DNA from 2 places in the Caulobacter sp. 05T431 genome. Region 2 is predicted to be linked to the other one. Evidence: riboswitches for the same ligand, from Rfam matches in the RefSeq annotation. Region 2 holds a riboswitch; the other holds the start of a gene.
The links. A riboswitch is a leader RNA that binds a small molecule or an ion and turns the genes downstream of it on or off. The one in region 2 is predicted to bind glycine.
Positions count from the first base shown of each region.

Region 1: it holds a riboswitch for glycine, as region 2 does, so the genes downstream of both, gcvT (glycine cleavage system aminomethyltransferase GcvT) here and AC1U89_RS10180 (TonB-dependent receptor) in region 2, are expected to answer to the same signal.

Region 1 covers NZ_JBFTKU010000027.1:52,819-58,024, reverse strand. The annotation lists gene gcvPB (aminomethyl-transferring glycine dehydrogenase subunit GcvPB) at 1-708, opposite strand, end outside; gene gcvPA (aminomethyl-transferring glycine dehydrogenase subunit GcvPA) at 705-2,051, opposite strand; gene AC1U89_RS21510 (HTH-like domain-containing protein) at 2,057-2,278, opposite strand; gene gcvH (glycine cleavage system protein GcvH) at 2,281-2,646, opposite strand; gene gcvT (glycine cleavage system aminomethyltransferase GcvT) at 2,666-3,793, opposite strand; glycine riboswitch at 3,934-4,025, opposite strand; gene ispH (4-hydroxy-3-methylbut-2-enyl diphosphate reductase) at 4,245-5,198, opposite strand.
Region 2 covers NZ_JBFTKU010000009.1:17,221-23,080, reverse strand. The annotation lists gene AC1U89_RS10185 (dipeptidase) at 1-639, opposite strand, end outside; gene AC1U89_RS10180 (TonB-dependent receptor) at 695-3,091, opposite strand; glycine riboswitch at 3,482-3,571, opposite strand; gene AC1U89_RS10175 (hypothetical protein) at 3,738-4,787, opposite strand; gene purN (phosphoribosylglycinamide formyltransferase) at 4,832-5,413, opposite strand; gene purM (phosphoribosylformylglycinamidine cyclo-ligase) at 5,576-5,860, opposite strand, start outside.

The DNA.
Region 1 (5,206 bases), on a different contig from region 2:
GGCCACGTGGTCGCCCAGCTTGGACTCCAGGTCCGCCAGGTCCACGCGACCGTCATCGGTCTGGGCGATCTCGACCACGGTGTAGCCGCAGAAGGCCGCCGTGGCCGGGTTGGTGCCGTGGGCGCTGGTCGGGGCCAGCACGGTCTTGCGATGGCCGTTGCCGGCCGCCTCGTGGGCGGCGCGGATGGCCAGCAGGCCGCACAGCTCGCCGTGGGCGCCCGCCTTGGGCGACAGGGCGACGGCCGGCATGCCGGTCAGCGTCTTGAGCCAATGCGCTAGGCGGTCCATCAGCTCGATGGCGCCCTGCACCGTCGACTGCGGCTGCAGCGGGTGGATGTCGGAGAAGCCCGGCAGGCGCGCCATCTTCTCGTTCAGGCGCGGGTTGTGCTTCATCGTGCACGAGCCCAGCGGATACAGCGCCAGGTCGATGGCGTGGTTCTTCTGCGACAGGCGCACGTAGTGGCGCACGGCCTCGGGCTCGGACAGGCCCGGCAGGCCGATCGCCGAGGCGCGGACCAGGTCGCCCAGGTCATCCGCCGCGGGAGCGTCGGGCAGGTCGACGCCGGTCTTGTCCCAGGCGTCCAGCTCGAAGATCAGCGCCTCGTCCTGCAGCAGGCCGCGGGCCCCGGTCAGGGTGGGATGGACGTAGTCGTTGGCGTCGGTGGCGGTTTCAGGACGGGTCGGGCGTCCGACGGAATTCATGCTCATTGGGCCAGCACCTTGGTCAGGGCCTTGGAGAAGAGGGCGATGTCGCCGTCGGGCGTGGTCTCGGTGGCGGCGACCAGCAGGACGTCGTCGAGGCCGGCGGCCGGGTCGAGGCGCGAGAACGGCACGCCGGCGATGACGCCGTTGGCGGCCAGGGTCTCGACCAGCTCGGCGGCGTTGCCCGGGACCTTGATCGCGAACTCGTTGAAGAAGCGCGGGGTCAGCACCTGCACGCCCGGCACGGCGGCCAGGGCGTCGCGCAGCTTCACGGCCTTCTGGTGGTTGACCAGGGCCAGGCGGCGCAGGCCCTTCTCGCCCAAGAGGCTCATGTGGATGCTGAACGCCAGGGCGCACAGGCCGCTGTTGGTGCAGATGTTCGACGTGGCCTTGTCGCGGCGGATGTGCTGCTCGCGGGTCGACAGGGTCAGGACGAAGCCGCGGCGGCCCTCGGCGTCGACCGTCTCGCCGCAGAGGCGGCCGGGCGCCTGGCGGACGTATTTTTCCTTGCAGGCGAACAGGCCCACATAGGGACCGCCGAAGTTCAGGCCGTTGCCGATCGACTGGCCCTCGGCCACGACGATGTCGGCGCCCATCTCGCCGGGCGACTTCAGCAGGCCGTAGGACACGGCTTCGGTGGTCACGACGATCAGCAGTGCGCCGGCGGCCTGGGCGGCGGCGGCGATCTTGGTCACGTCGGTGGCGGTGCCGAACACGTTCGGGGTCTGGACGACCACGCAGGCGGTGTCGGCGTCGATGGCGGCGATCACCGCGTCCTCGGCGTCGACGGCGGCCGGCAGGCGGTCGGTGGCGACGCCGGCGGCGTGGGCCAGGGTCTCGACCGTGCCGACATATTGCGGGTGGACGCCGCCCGACAGCACCGCCTTGTTCCGGCGGGTGACGCGGGTGGCCATCATCACCGCCTCTGCGGCGGCGGTGGAGCCGTCATAGAGCGAGGCGTTGGCCACTTCCATGCCGGTCAGGGCCGCGACCTGGGTCTGGAACTCGAACAGCACCTGCAGCGTGCCCTGGGCGATTTCCGGCTGATAGGGCGTGTAGCTGGTCAGGAACTCCGACCGCTGGATGATGTGGTCGACCGTGGCCGGCACGTGGTGGCGATAGGCCCCCGCCCCCACGAAGAACGGACCTTCCGAGGCCGCGCGGTTGCGGCGCGACAGGCTGAGCATCTCGCGCTCGACCTCCAGCTCGCCGGCGTGGAACGGCAGGTCCACCGGCTGGGCGCGGCGGGCGACGGCGGGGACGTCGACGAACAGCTCGTCGATCGACTCCGCGCCGATTACGCCGAGCATGTCGGCGCGATCTTCGGGTGTGAGGGGGAGGTAGCGCATGATCTTTACTTCTTGAGCTGGACGTAGCTAGCGAGCTTCACGCCCTTGCTCAGCTCCGTTCCGTAGTTGGGGGAAATGCCGGCAAGCGTGGCGATCTCTCGGAGATTCCGCCCCTTCAGCTCATCAGCCCGTTCAATTCCAAACAGGTGGACAGTGACTGCGAGCTCTCCTTCGGCAGCTCGCTCGCGAGCGGCCTTGAGGTCGGCGGCGAGCTGCTCATTCGTCATCGCTACAGCGTGCCGAGGAAGGCTTCGTACGCGTCGCGGTCCATCAGGGCGTCCAGCTCGGCGGCGTTGCTGAGCTTGACCTTGGCGAACCAGCCGCCGGCTTCCGGCAGGGCGTTGACGGTCTCGGGGCTGTCGCCCAGCGTCTCGTTGGCCTCGACCACCTCGCCCGACACCGGGGCGTAGACGTCCGAGGCGGCCTTGACGCTCTCGACCACCGCCAGCTGGTCGCCCTGCTTCACGGTCTTGCCGACTTCCGGCACCTCGACGAACACCACGTCGCCCAGCTGCTCAGCGGCGTAGGCGGTGATGCCGACGGTGGCGATGTCGCCGGCGACTTCGACCCACTCATGGTCCTTGGTGAACTTCATGGTCTTGGCCCTCTGATCTCTAGGGTTTGCGCACGTAGCGGGTGGGGACGAACGGGCTGGCGACGACCTCGGCGGCCGCCGGCTTGCCCCGGACGATGACTTTCAGCGTGTCGCCGACCACCGCGAATTGCGGGGGAACGAAGCCGATGGCGATGGCGCCGCCGAAACTGGGGCCGAAGCCCCCGCTGGTGACCTTGCCGATCACGTTGCCGTCGGCGTCGGCGATCTCGGCGCCTTCGCGGGCCGGGGCGCCTTCCAGCACCTTCAGATTGACGCGCACGCGCTTGAGGTCGCCGGCCAGTTCCTTGCCGATGCGCTCGGCGCCCGGATAGTCGCCGGCCTCGCGGCGGCTCTTGCCGACGGCGAACGGCATGCCGGCCTCGATCGGCGAGACCGTCTCGTCCATGTCGTGGCCGTACAGCGGCAGGCCGGCCTCCAGCCGCAGGCTGTCGCGAGCGCCCAGGCCGATGGGCTTGACCCGCTCATCCTCCAGCAGGGTGTTCCAGATCCGGGTGGCTTCGGTGGCGGGGACCGAGATCTCGTAGCCGTCCTCGCCGGTATAGCCAGAGCGCGAGATGATCAGGTCGGTCCCAAAGCCCGTCACGGCTGCGCTGTCCATGAACACCATGTTGGCCGCTTCGGGCACGTGGGCGGCCAGGACGGCGGCGGCCTCGGGGCCCTGCAGGGCCAGCAGGGCGCGGTCTTCCAGGCGCTGGACCGTCGCTTCGCCCTTCAGGGCCTCGGCGATGATCGCGTAGTCGTTGTCCTTGCAGGCGCCGTTGACGACGATGAACAGGCCGTCGTCGTCGGGGCGCGCCGTCATCAGGTCGTCGATCACCCCGCCCTCGGCGTTCAGCAGCACGGCGTAGCGCTGCTTGCCGGGCTTGAGGCTCTGGTAGTCGGCCGAGACCAGCTTCTCGAAGCTCTTGGCGGGGTTGTCGCCGCGCAGCCGGGCCTGGCCCATGTGCGAGACGTCGAACAGGCCCGCGTGCTCGCGGGTCCACAGGTGCTCCTTCAGCACCCCGTCCTTGTACTGCACCGGCATGTGGTAGCCGGCGAACGGCACCATGCGGGCGCCGGCCGCGACGTGCGCGTCGTACAGCGGGGTCTTCTTGAGGTCTTGTTCGGACACGCTTTTGGGCTCCAATCGGGGTCGGCGACGCCGCCCGGCTTTCGCCAGGTGGTCTCGCCCCCGCTGTCCCTTTGACCTGAGAGATTCCGGTCCAGCCAGCTGAACCTTGCTCCTTCGGCGGGCAGACCTGTCGGGCTGCCTCTTTCCAGCGTTCCTAAACCCGCGCGGTCCTTTTGCCTGAGCGTTTCCGGGGCGGTTGCGCCTTCGGCCTCGGGACGAGAATCCCGATGTCTCCCGCGAGGGTCGAGGCGTGTTTGGGCGACGGTGCGGGCGGAGTCAACGGGGAAGGCGCTCCCTTCGATCCGTCATTCCCGCCCTTGTGGCGGGAACCCCTGGTTCAGCCCGCGCGTGAAGCGCATTGGCGCGCCGACGCGCCACCCTTCCGCCCTTGCGGCGGACAGAGGGGTTCCCGCCACAAGGGCGGGAATGACGAGCGGTTAGGAGGCGGTTGAGTGTCGGCCGGCCCTCAGGCCGTCAGCAGGCGCGGCAGTTTGAAGGTCACTGTCTCGCGAGCCTCGACCAGTTCCTCGACGGTGACGTCGTAGCGCGTGGCCAGGGCCTCGATCACCCCCTGGACCAGGTCCTCGGGGGCCGAGGCGCCGGCGGTCAGGCCCACGCGGGACACGCCCTCGAACCACGACCAGTCGATGCCTCGGGCGTCGTCGATCAGCCGGGCGTCCCGGGCGCCGGCCCGCTTGCCCACCTCCATCAGCCGCACCGAGTTGGACGAGTTCCTCGACCCGACCACCAGGATCAGCTCCGAGGCGCCGGCCAGCAGCTTCACCGCCTCCTGGCGGTTGGTGGTGGCGTAGCAGATGTCCTCCTTGTGCGGGGCGGCGATGCCCGGGAAGCGCTGCTTGAGCAGGTCGACCATCTMGGCGGTGTCGTCGACCGACAGGGTGGTCTGGGTGAGGAAGGCGACGTTGGCCGGGTCCTTGGGGACCCAGGCGCGGGCGTCGTCGATGTCCTCGATCAGGGTGACGGTGCCCTCGGGCAGCTGGCCCATGGTGCCGACCACCTCGGGATGGCCGGCGTGGCCGATCAGCACGATCTCGCGCCCGGCGTCGAAATGCTTCTGGGCCTCGACGTGGACCTTGGAGACCAGCGGGCAGGTGGCGTCCAGATAGACCATCTCGCGGGCCTTGGCCGCGGCCGGCACGGTCTTGGGCACGCCGTGGGCCGAGAACACCACGGGGCGGTCATCGGGCGCCTCGTCCAGTTCCTCGATGAACACCGCGCCCAGGGCCTTCAGCCGGTCGACGACGTGGCGGTTGTGGACGATCTCGTGGCGCACATAGACCGGCGCGCCGAACTTCTGGATCGTCCGCTCGACGATCTGGATCGCCCGGTCGACGCCGGCGCAGAAGCCGCGCGGACTGGCCAGGACCACGCGGATTTCGCGGCGGCCGGGGCTGGGGATGGGCGAGT
Region 2 (5,860 bases):
GCCGTCCAGCACCACGCCCAGCCGGTTGGCCTCGGCCACGAACTGTTTCCCCAGCGGCGACAGGCCATGCCATTCGGGCTTGTCGGTGGCGCTGTCGGCCATGTCGTTGTTCTTGAAGTGCGCCAGGCCCGAGATCCGCACGCCCATCGCATAGAAGCTGGACAGCAGGGTGACGTCGCCGTCGATCGGATAGCTGTTCTCGATGCTGATGAAGACGACGCGCTTGCCCTGGGCGGCGATCGCGGCGGCGTCGTCGGCCTTCAGGGCCAGGCCGAACTTGTCGCCGTGCCGGGCGACCATCTCGCGGATCTCGACGCCGCGGATCAGGGCGGCGTCGCGAGCCGCCCGCGTGGCCTCGGGCGTGCGCGGGCCCTGGGGCGTGTAGATGGCGAAGAAGCCGCCGTCGAGGCCGCCCTCGACCATGCGCGGATAGTCGATCTGGGAACCGTCCTTGGCCGCGTCGTGACGGTCCAGGATGTCCCAGCCGGGTCGGCCGAAATTGGCCGGGGTGTCCAGGTGGGTGTCGAGGGTCAGCAGGCCCTCGTGGATCTTGCGGGCCGAGGCGGCGGTTTCGGCCGCTTGCGAGGACGTGGCCAGGGCCAGGGCCGAGACGGCGGCCAGGAGCAGGGTGCGGGTCATCGGGGTACTCGAAGCTGTCCGGCCGGCCTCTCGCGAGACCGGCCGGAACGTGGACCTAGAAGTCGGCGGAGAGGGTGAACTGGATCGTGCGGTGCGAGCCGGGCCGGAAGCTGGCCGGGGTGTTCACCGTGGTGCTGATCGTGCCCAGATAGTCCTTGTCGAAGATGTTATCGACATTGACCCGCGCCTTGACCTGCTCGAACGGACCGGCCGCGAAGCCGTCGCCGAGGTCCAGATAGGCGTTCCAGATCGTGTAGCCGCCGGTGGTCTCGTTGTTGACGAAGTTGGTGAAGCGGTCGTCGATGTGGCGGGCCGAGAGGTTGAACACCACGCCCTCGGTCGGCTGGACCGTCACCCCGCCCTGGAACAGCCATTCGGGGAAGTCGGGCACCGACTTGCCCTTGGTCAGCAGGGTGATCGGCGCGGCCGTGGCGCTGGAGCGATAGCCCGGGACGTCGTCCTGGAACTCCGACTTGTTGTACGAGACGTTGGCGTTGAAGAAGATCTTGCCGTCCAGCAGCGCCGGCTTCCATTGGCCGCTGAACTCCACGCCCTGCGCCTCGACCGCCCCGACGTTCTGGTAGAAGCTCTCGATCGTCCCGCCGCCGCCCGGCACCTCGGTGTTGAACTGCTGGAGGCGGTTCTTGAACTGCGTCTTGTAGGCCACGATCGAGGCGTTGAAGGTCTGGCGGTTGGCGCGATAGCCCAGTTCCAGGTTCTTGGAGGTCTCGGGCTTGGGCGCGACGACCGTCGGGCTGGCGGCCGAGAACACGTCGTCGGCGCCGCGGGGCAGGGCCATGTTCTCCGAATAGGACGAGAAGATCTGGTCGCGGCTGTTGATGTTGTAGACGACGCCCACCTGCGGCAGGAAATCGTCCTTCCACTTGGCCGTCAGGGTCGGCTTGCGCTGTGCGATGTAGTCGCCCGGATTGCGGTAGCCGGTGATCTTGTAGTCGATGTCGGTGGCCTTGAAGCCCAGCTCGACCTTCAGCTTGTCGTCGACCAGGCTCAGCGTGTCCTTCAGGAACAGCTGGGTGGTCTCGCGGGTCGAGACGTAGTTGCGCTGCAGGTGGACCGGCTCGTTGAACAACGGGGCGCCGTCCGGATTGCCGTCCTGCACGTTGTAGCGCGCCTGGGTGCGGTGATAGTCGTCGTCCTCGAGCCAGACCCCGGCCTCGAACTTGTTGAAGCCGGCGCGCCAGGCGACCTTGCCCGTCACGCCCTTGCGGGTGCCGTCGATGCCCGACAGGCCGTACTGCAGGCCCTTGGGCGCGGTCAGGCCGGGCACGATCAGCCGCTCGGCGTTGTAGCTGGCCAGCGAGGTGGCGTAGGCCTCGGGCGAGACGCCATAGCCTTCCTTGTCCTCGTAATAGCCGGTGGCGGTGACGTCGATCGCGTCGGTGATCGGGGTGTTCAGGGTCAGGCCGTAGAGGTGGTCCTGCCGGCTGTTGACCGCGAACTTGTAGTACTGGGCGTAGTTGGCGTTGGAGTAGGGCACCCCGGCCGTGGTCTGGGGCAGGCTGGAATCCGTGGCCGCCGTGCCGAACGGCGTCGAGAGCGGCACATTGCMCAGATAGGCGAAGCTGCGCCCCTTGCGACCGAACACGTCGCCCGCGGTCCCGGCGTACTGGGCCTTGGTGATCGACGGGCTGTCATAGTCGAAATAGTCGTTGTGCACGGTCTGGAAGCTGATGTTCCCGCCGTTGGGCAGGGCGTAGTTGATCTTGCCCTCGTAGTGCTTGCGATCGATCGTGCCCGGACCACGCCACAGGTCGCCCTTGATGATCGAGGCGCTGGCATAGGCCGAGAAACCGGCGTGTTCGCCGGTCTCCAGGCGCAGGAAGCTCCGGCGCAGGCTGTCGCTGCCCAGGGTCTGGCTGATCGAGCCGCCGGCGGTTTCGGAGGGCTTCTGGGTGAAGTAGTCGACGATGGGCCCCAGCGAGGCGTAGCTGGGCAGGGCGACGTCACCGGCCCCGGCCGAGGCGGTCACCCGCAGCAGGTTCTCGTTGTCGACATAGCGATAGATCGGGCTGCCGCCGAACTGGTCGCTGCGGCCCATCGGGATGTTGTCGAGCAGGAAGCCGATCTGCTGGAAGTTAAAGGCCCGCACCGAGACCGAATTGCCGAACTCGTACATGCCCAGGGCGTCATTGGCCTGGACGTTGAAGCCCGGCAGGCTCTCCAGCATCTTCAGGCCGGTGATGCCGGCCGGCGCCGACAGCAGCGCCTCGCGGGTAATCGACACCGTGGCGGTCGCGTGGTCGGTGCCGATGGCGACGCTGGCCTCGGACACCCGGGCCCCGGTGACGACCAGTTCGTCGACGGTCGAGCCCTTGTCGGCCTCCTGGGCCAGGGCGGGCGTCGCGCCCCCTAGGATCGAAGCGGCGAGCAGCAGGGCTCGGAACCGGCCCGAGGCCGGCGAAAGGCGCGTGTTCGTCATGACTATCCCCAATCATTTTTGACTGAGGACAAGCTCGACGGTCGGTCTATCGCGGTAAATTCAGAAAAGCTGCTTTTGATGACAAAATATAGGCAAGTTCAAGATGTACGCAGTGATGTATAACTTATKAACATTGAAAATGTTCTATATTGCTACTTCAAATGGGTATCTCACGAAAACCGCATAGGTCATCGTGTGAGGGCCGAACAGACTTTTTGAATTGGGTCGTATGGACGGGGGTCTCAGGTCATCGGCAGCCAAGAGGTGTCGTGACGGACCGCCATGGCCCGCCTTCCGCACCCCCGCTGTCCTTGGCGCCTGAGAGATTCAGCGGCTCGACAAGAGGCCGCCTTGCTCCTTCGGCGAGGGCGCACGCAGACGCGCCCTGCTTTCCAGCGTTTCGAGGCCGTCGCGGTCCTTCTGCTTGAGCGTTTCCGGGGCGGTTTCGCCTTCAGCGCCGGGCCAGGGCCCGATCTCTCCCGCGAGAGCCCCGACAGGAGGATCCGCAACAGGCTTTGCGTCAATTCATGCGCGCGCCCGGTGGCGATGTCGGCCTGGGGCGCCGTCTCGAAACGCAACCTTCGCCGCTTTTCACGGCGTCGAACGCGCACGAGTTCGCTCTCGTGCAAGTCGGGACGCCGCCGATATCCGGACGGGCTCAGACCTCCAGCGGATGGCGGATCATGTAGTCGGCGCGCTCGCGGATCGACGGGCTTCGATCGGTGGTCATGCGGGCGACCAGCTGGTCCACGTCGCGGATGGAGGCGCGGCGCTCGATCAGCGCGTCGGCCGCCACCCGCCGCACGACAGCGGACCGGTCGGCCAGGCCCTGACGGATCAGGGCCTCGGGATCTTGGTCGACCGCCAGGTCGCGGCTGTCCGTCAGGACGATGCGTTGGCGCACGCCGTAGGCCTTGTCGATCCATTTCCAGCCGAGGCCGACGGGCCAGCTGGCCTTGCGGTCGATCAGGCATTTCAACGCCGTCGCCCGGACGGACGGCTGCACCGCGCCCCGAGCCAATCCGGCCAAGTCGCCGTCGAATCCAGGGTATCGCAGCAACTGCCGCAATCGGGTCGCCAGCGGCCCGCTCGCGCGTGTCATGAACAGCGGCGCGACCCGCGCGGCCACTTCGGGATTGGCGAAGACCGCATCCAGCGCCTGGCGCTCCTGCCCCCACCTTTGCCATTTGAAGGCCTTGTCGACGAGGTCGATCGCGGTTCGAGCCGTCAGCTCGGGGGAGGCGAGGGGAAAGAGCCGTTCCGCGCAGCGAACGGCGGCGGCTCGGACCGGTTCAGCCCAATCGTTGAGCCGGAACGCGATCGCCGCGAAGGCGAATGGCGTGGCGGGCGGATCGGCCAGGACGTCCAGCGCCGTTTCCCGAATCCGACCGTTGGAATGAAACAGGAAAAGCCAGGCATAGCGCGGATCGGCGGCCATCAGTTCGCGCTCCGACGGCGGAGGCGCGGCGGGGCGGAGCAGGTCCAAGACGCCGTTCAGCTTCGTCCGCGCCGAACGAGGCCAACCGAGCCCCATCGCGGCGTTGATCTCGTAGGATGCGCGCGAGACCGCCTCGGCCGGCAGATCCCCGAGATGGGCCAGCACCTGCTCCAGGCTGGCGCTATCCGGCGCCGGGCCCGAGACCAGCCGGTCCCCGAACGCCGACAGGCTCTGGCGCGCGCTCAAGGATAGGAGATAGTCACGCTTCATCACGGCAACCTAGCCGCGCGACGCCGACCGGCGAAAGCGGAATGTCAGAGCCCGCGCACGAACTCGGCCAGGGTCGCCGGATAAAGCTGGTGCTCCTGCTCCAGGACGCGGTCGCTCAGCATGTGCTCGGTGTCGCCCGGCAGGATCAGCACGCGGGCCTGGCCCAGGACCGGGCCTTCGTCGACGCCGGCGGTGACGAGGTGGACCGTGCAGCCGGCCTCGACCTCGCCGGCGGCCAGGGCGCGGCCGTGGGTGTCCAGGCCGGGATAGGCGGGCAGGAGGGAAGGGTGGATGTTCAGCATCCGGCCTTCCCAGGCGTTGACCAGGAAGGGCGTCAGGATGCGCATGTATCCGGCCAGGGCCACGACCTGGATGCCGCGTTCGCGCAGGGCCGCGTCGATGGCGCGCTCGTGGGCCTCGCGGTCCTTGCCGAAGTCGCGCTGGTCGACGGCCAGGGCCTCGATCCCGGCGGCGGCGGCGGTGACCAGGCCGCCGGCTTCCGGCTTGTTGGAGAGCACCAGGGCGATCTCGAACGGACAGGCGGGGTCCTGTGCGGCCCGGACCAGGGCCTCCATGTTGGAGCCCCGGCCGGAGATCAGGACAGCGACTTTTGTTCTTGGGCTCATCAGGTCGATCCTCACTCCTTCTCCCCTTGCGGGAGAAGGTGTCAGCGAAGCTGACGGATGAGGGGTCGAAGGCGAGGTCAGCTGCGCGGCGGCGCGTCAGAGAAACCCCTCATCCGACCCGCTACGCGGGCCGCCTTCTCCCGCAAGGGGAGAAGGACAAGCTCAGGCCTGGACCAGCTGCCCGCAGATGAAAGCGTCTTCGCCCGCGTTCAGCAGGGCGGCCAGCACCGGTTCGGCGTCCGAGGCGGCGACCACCAGGATGAAGCCGACGCCGCAGTTGAAGGTGCGGCGCAGTTCGTGGTCGCTGATGCCGCCCTCGCGCTGCAGCCAGTCGAAGACCGGGGGCAGGGGCCAGGCGTTCCAGTCGAACTCGGCCTTCAGGCCCTCGGCGACGCAGCGCGGCGGGTTCTCGATCAGGCCGCCGCCGGTGATGTGGGCGCCGCCCTT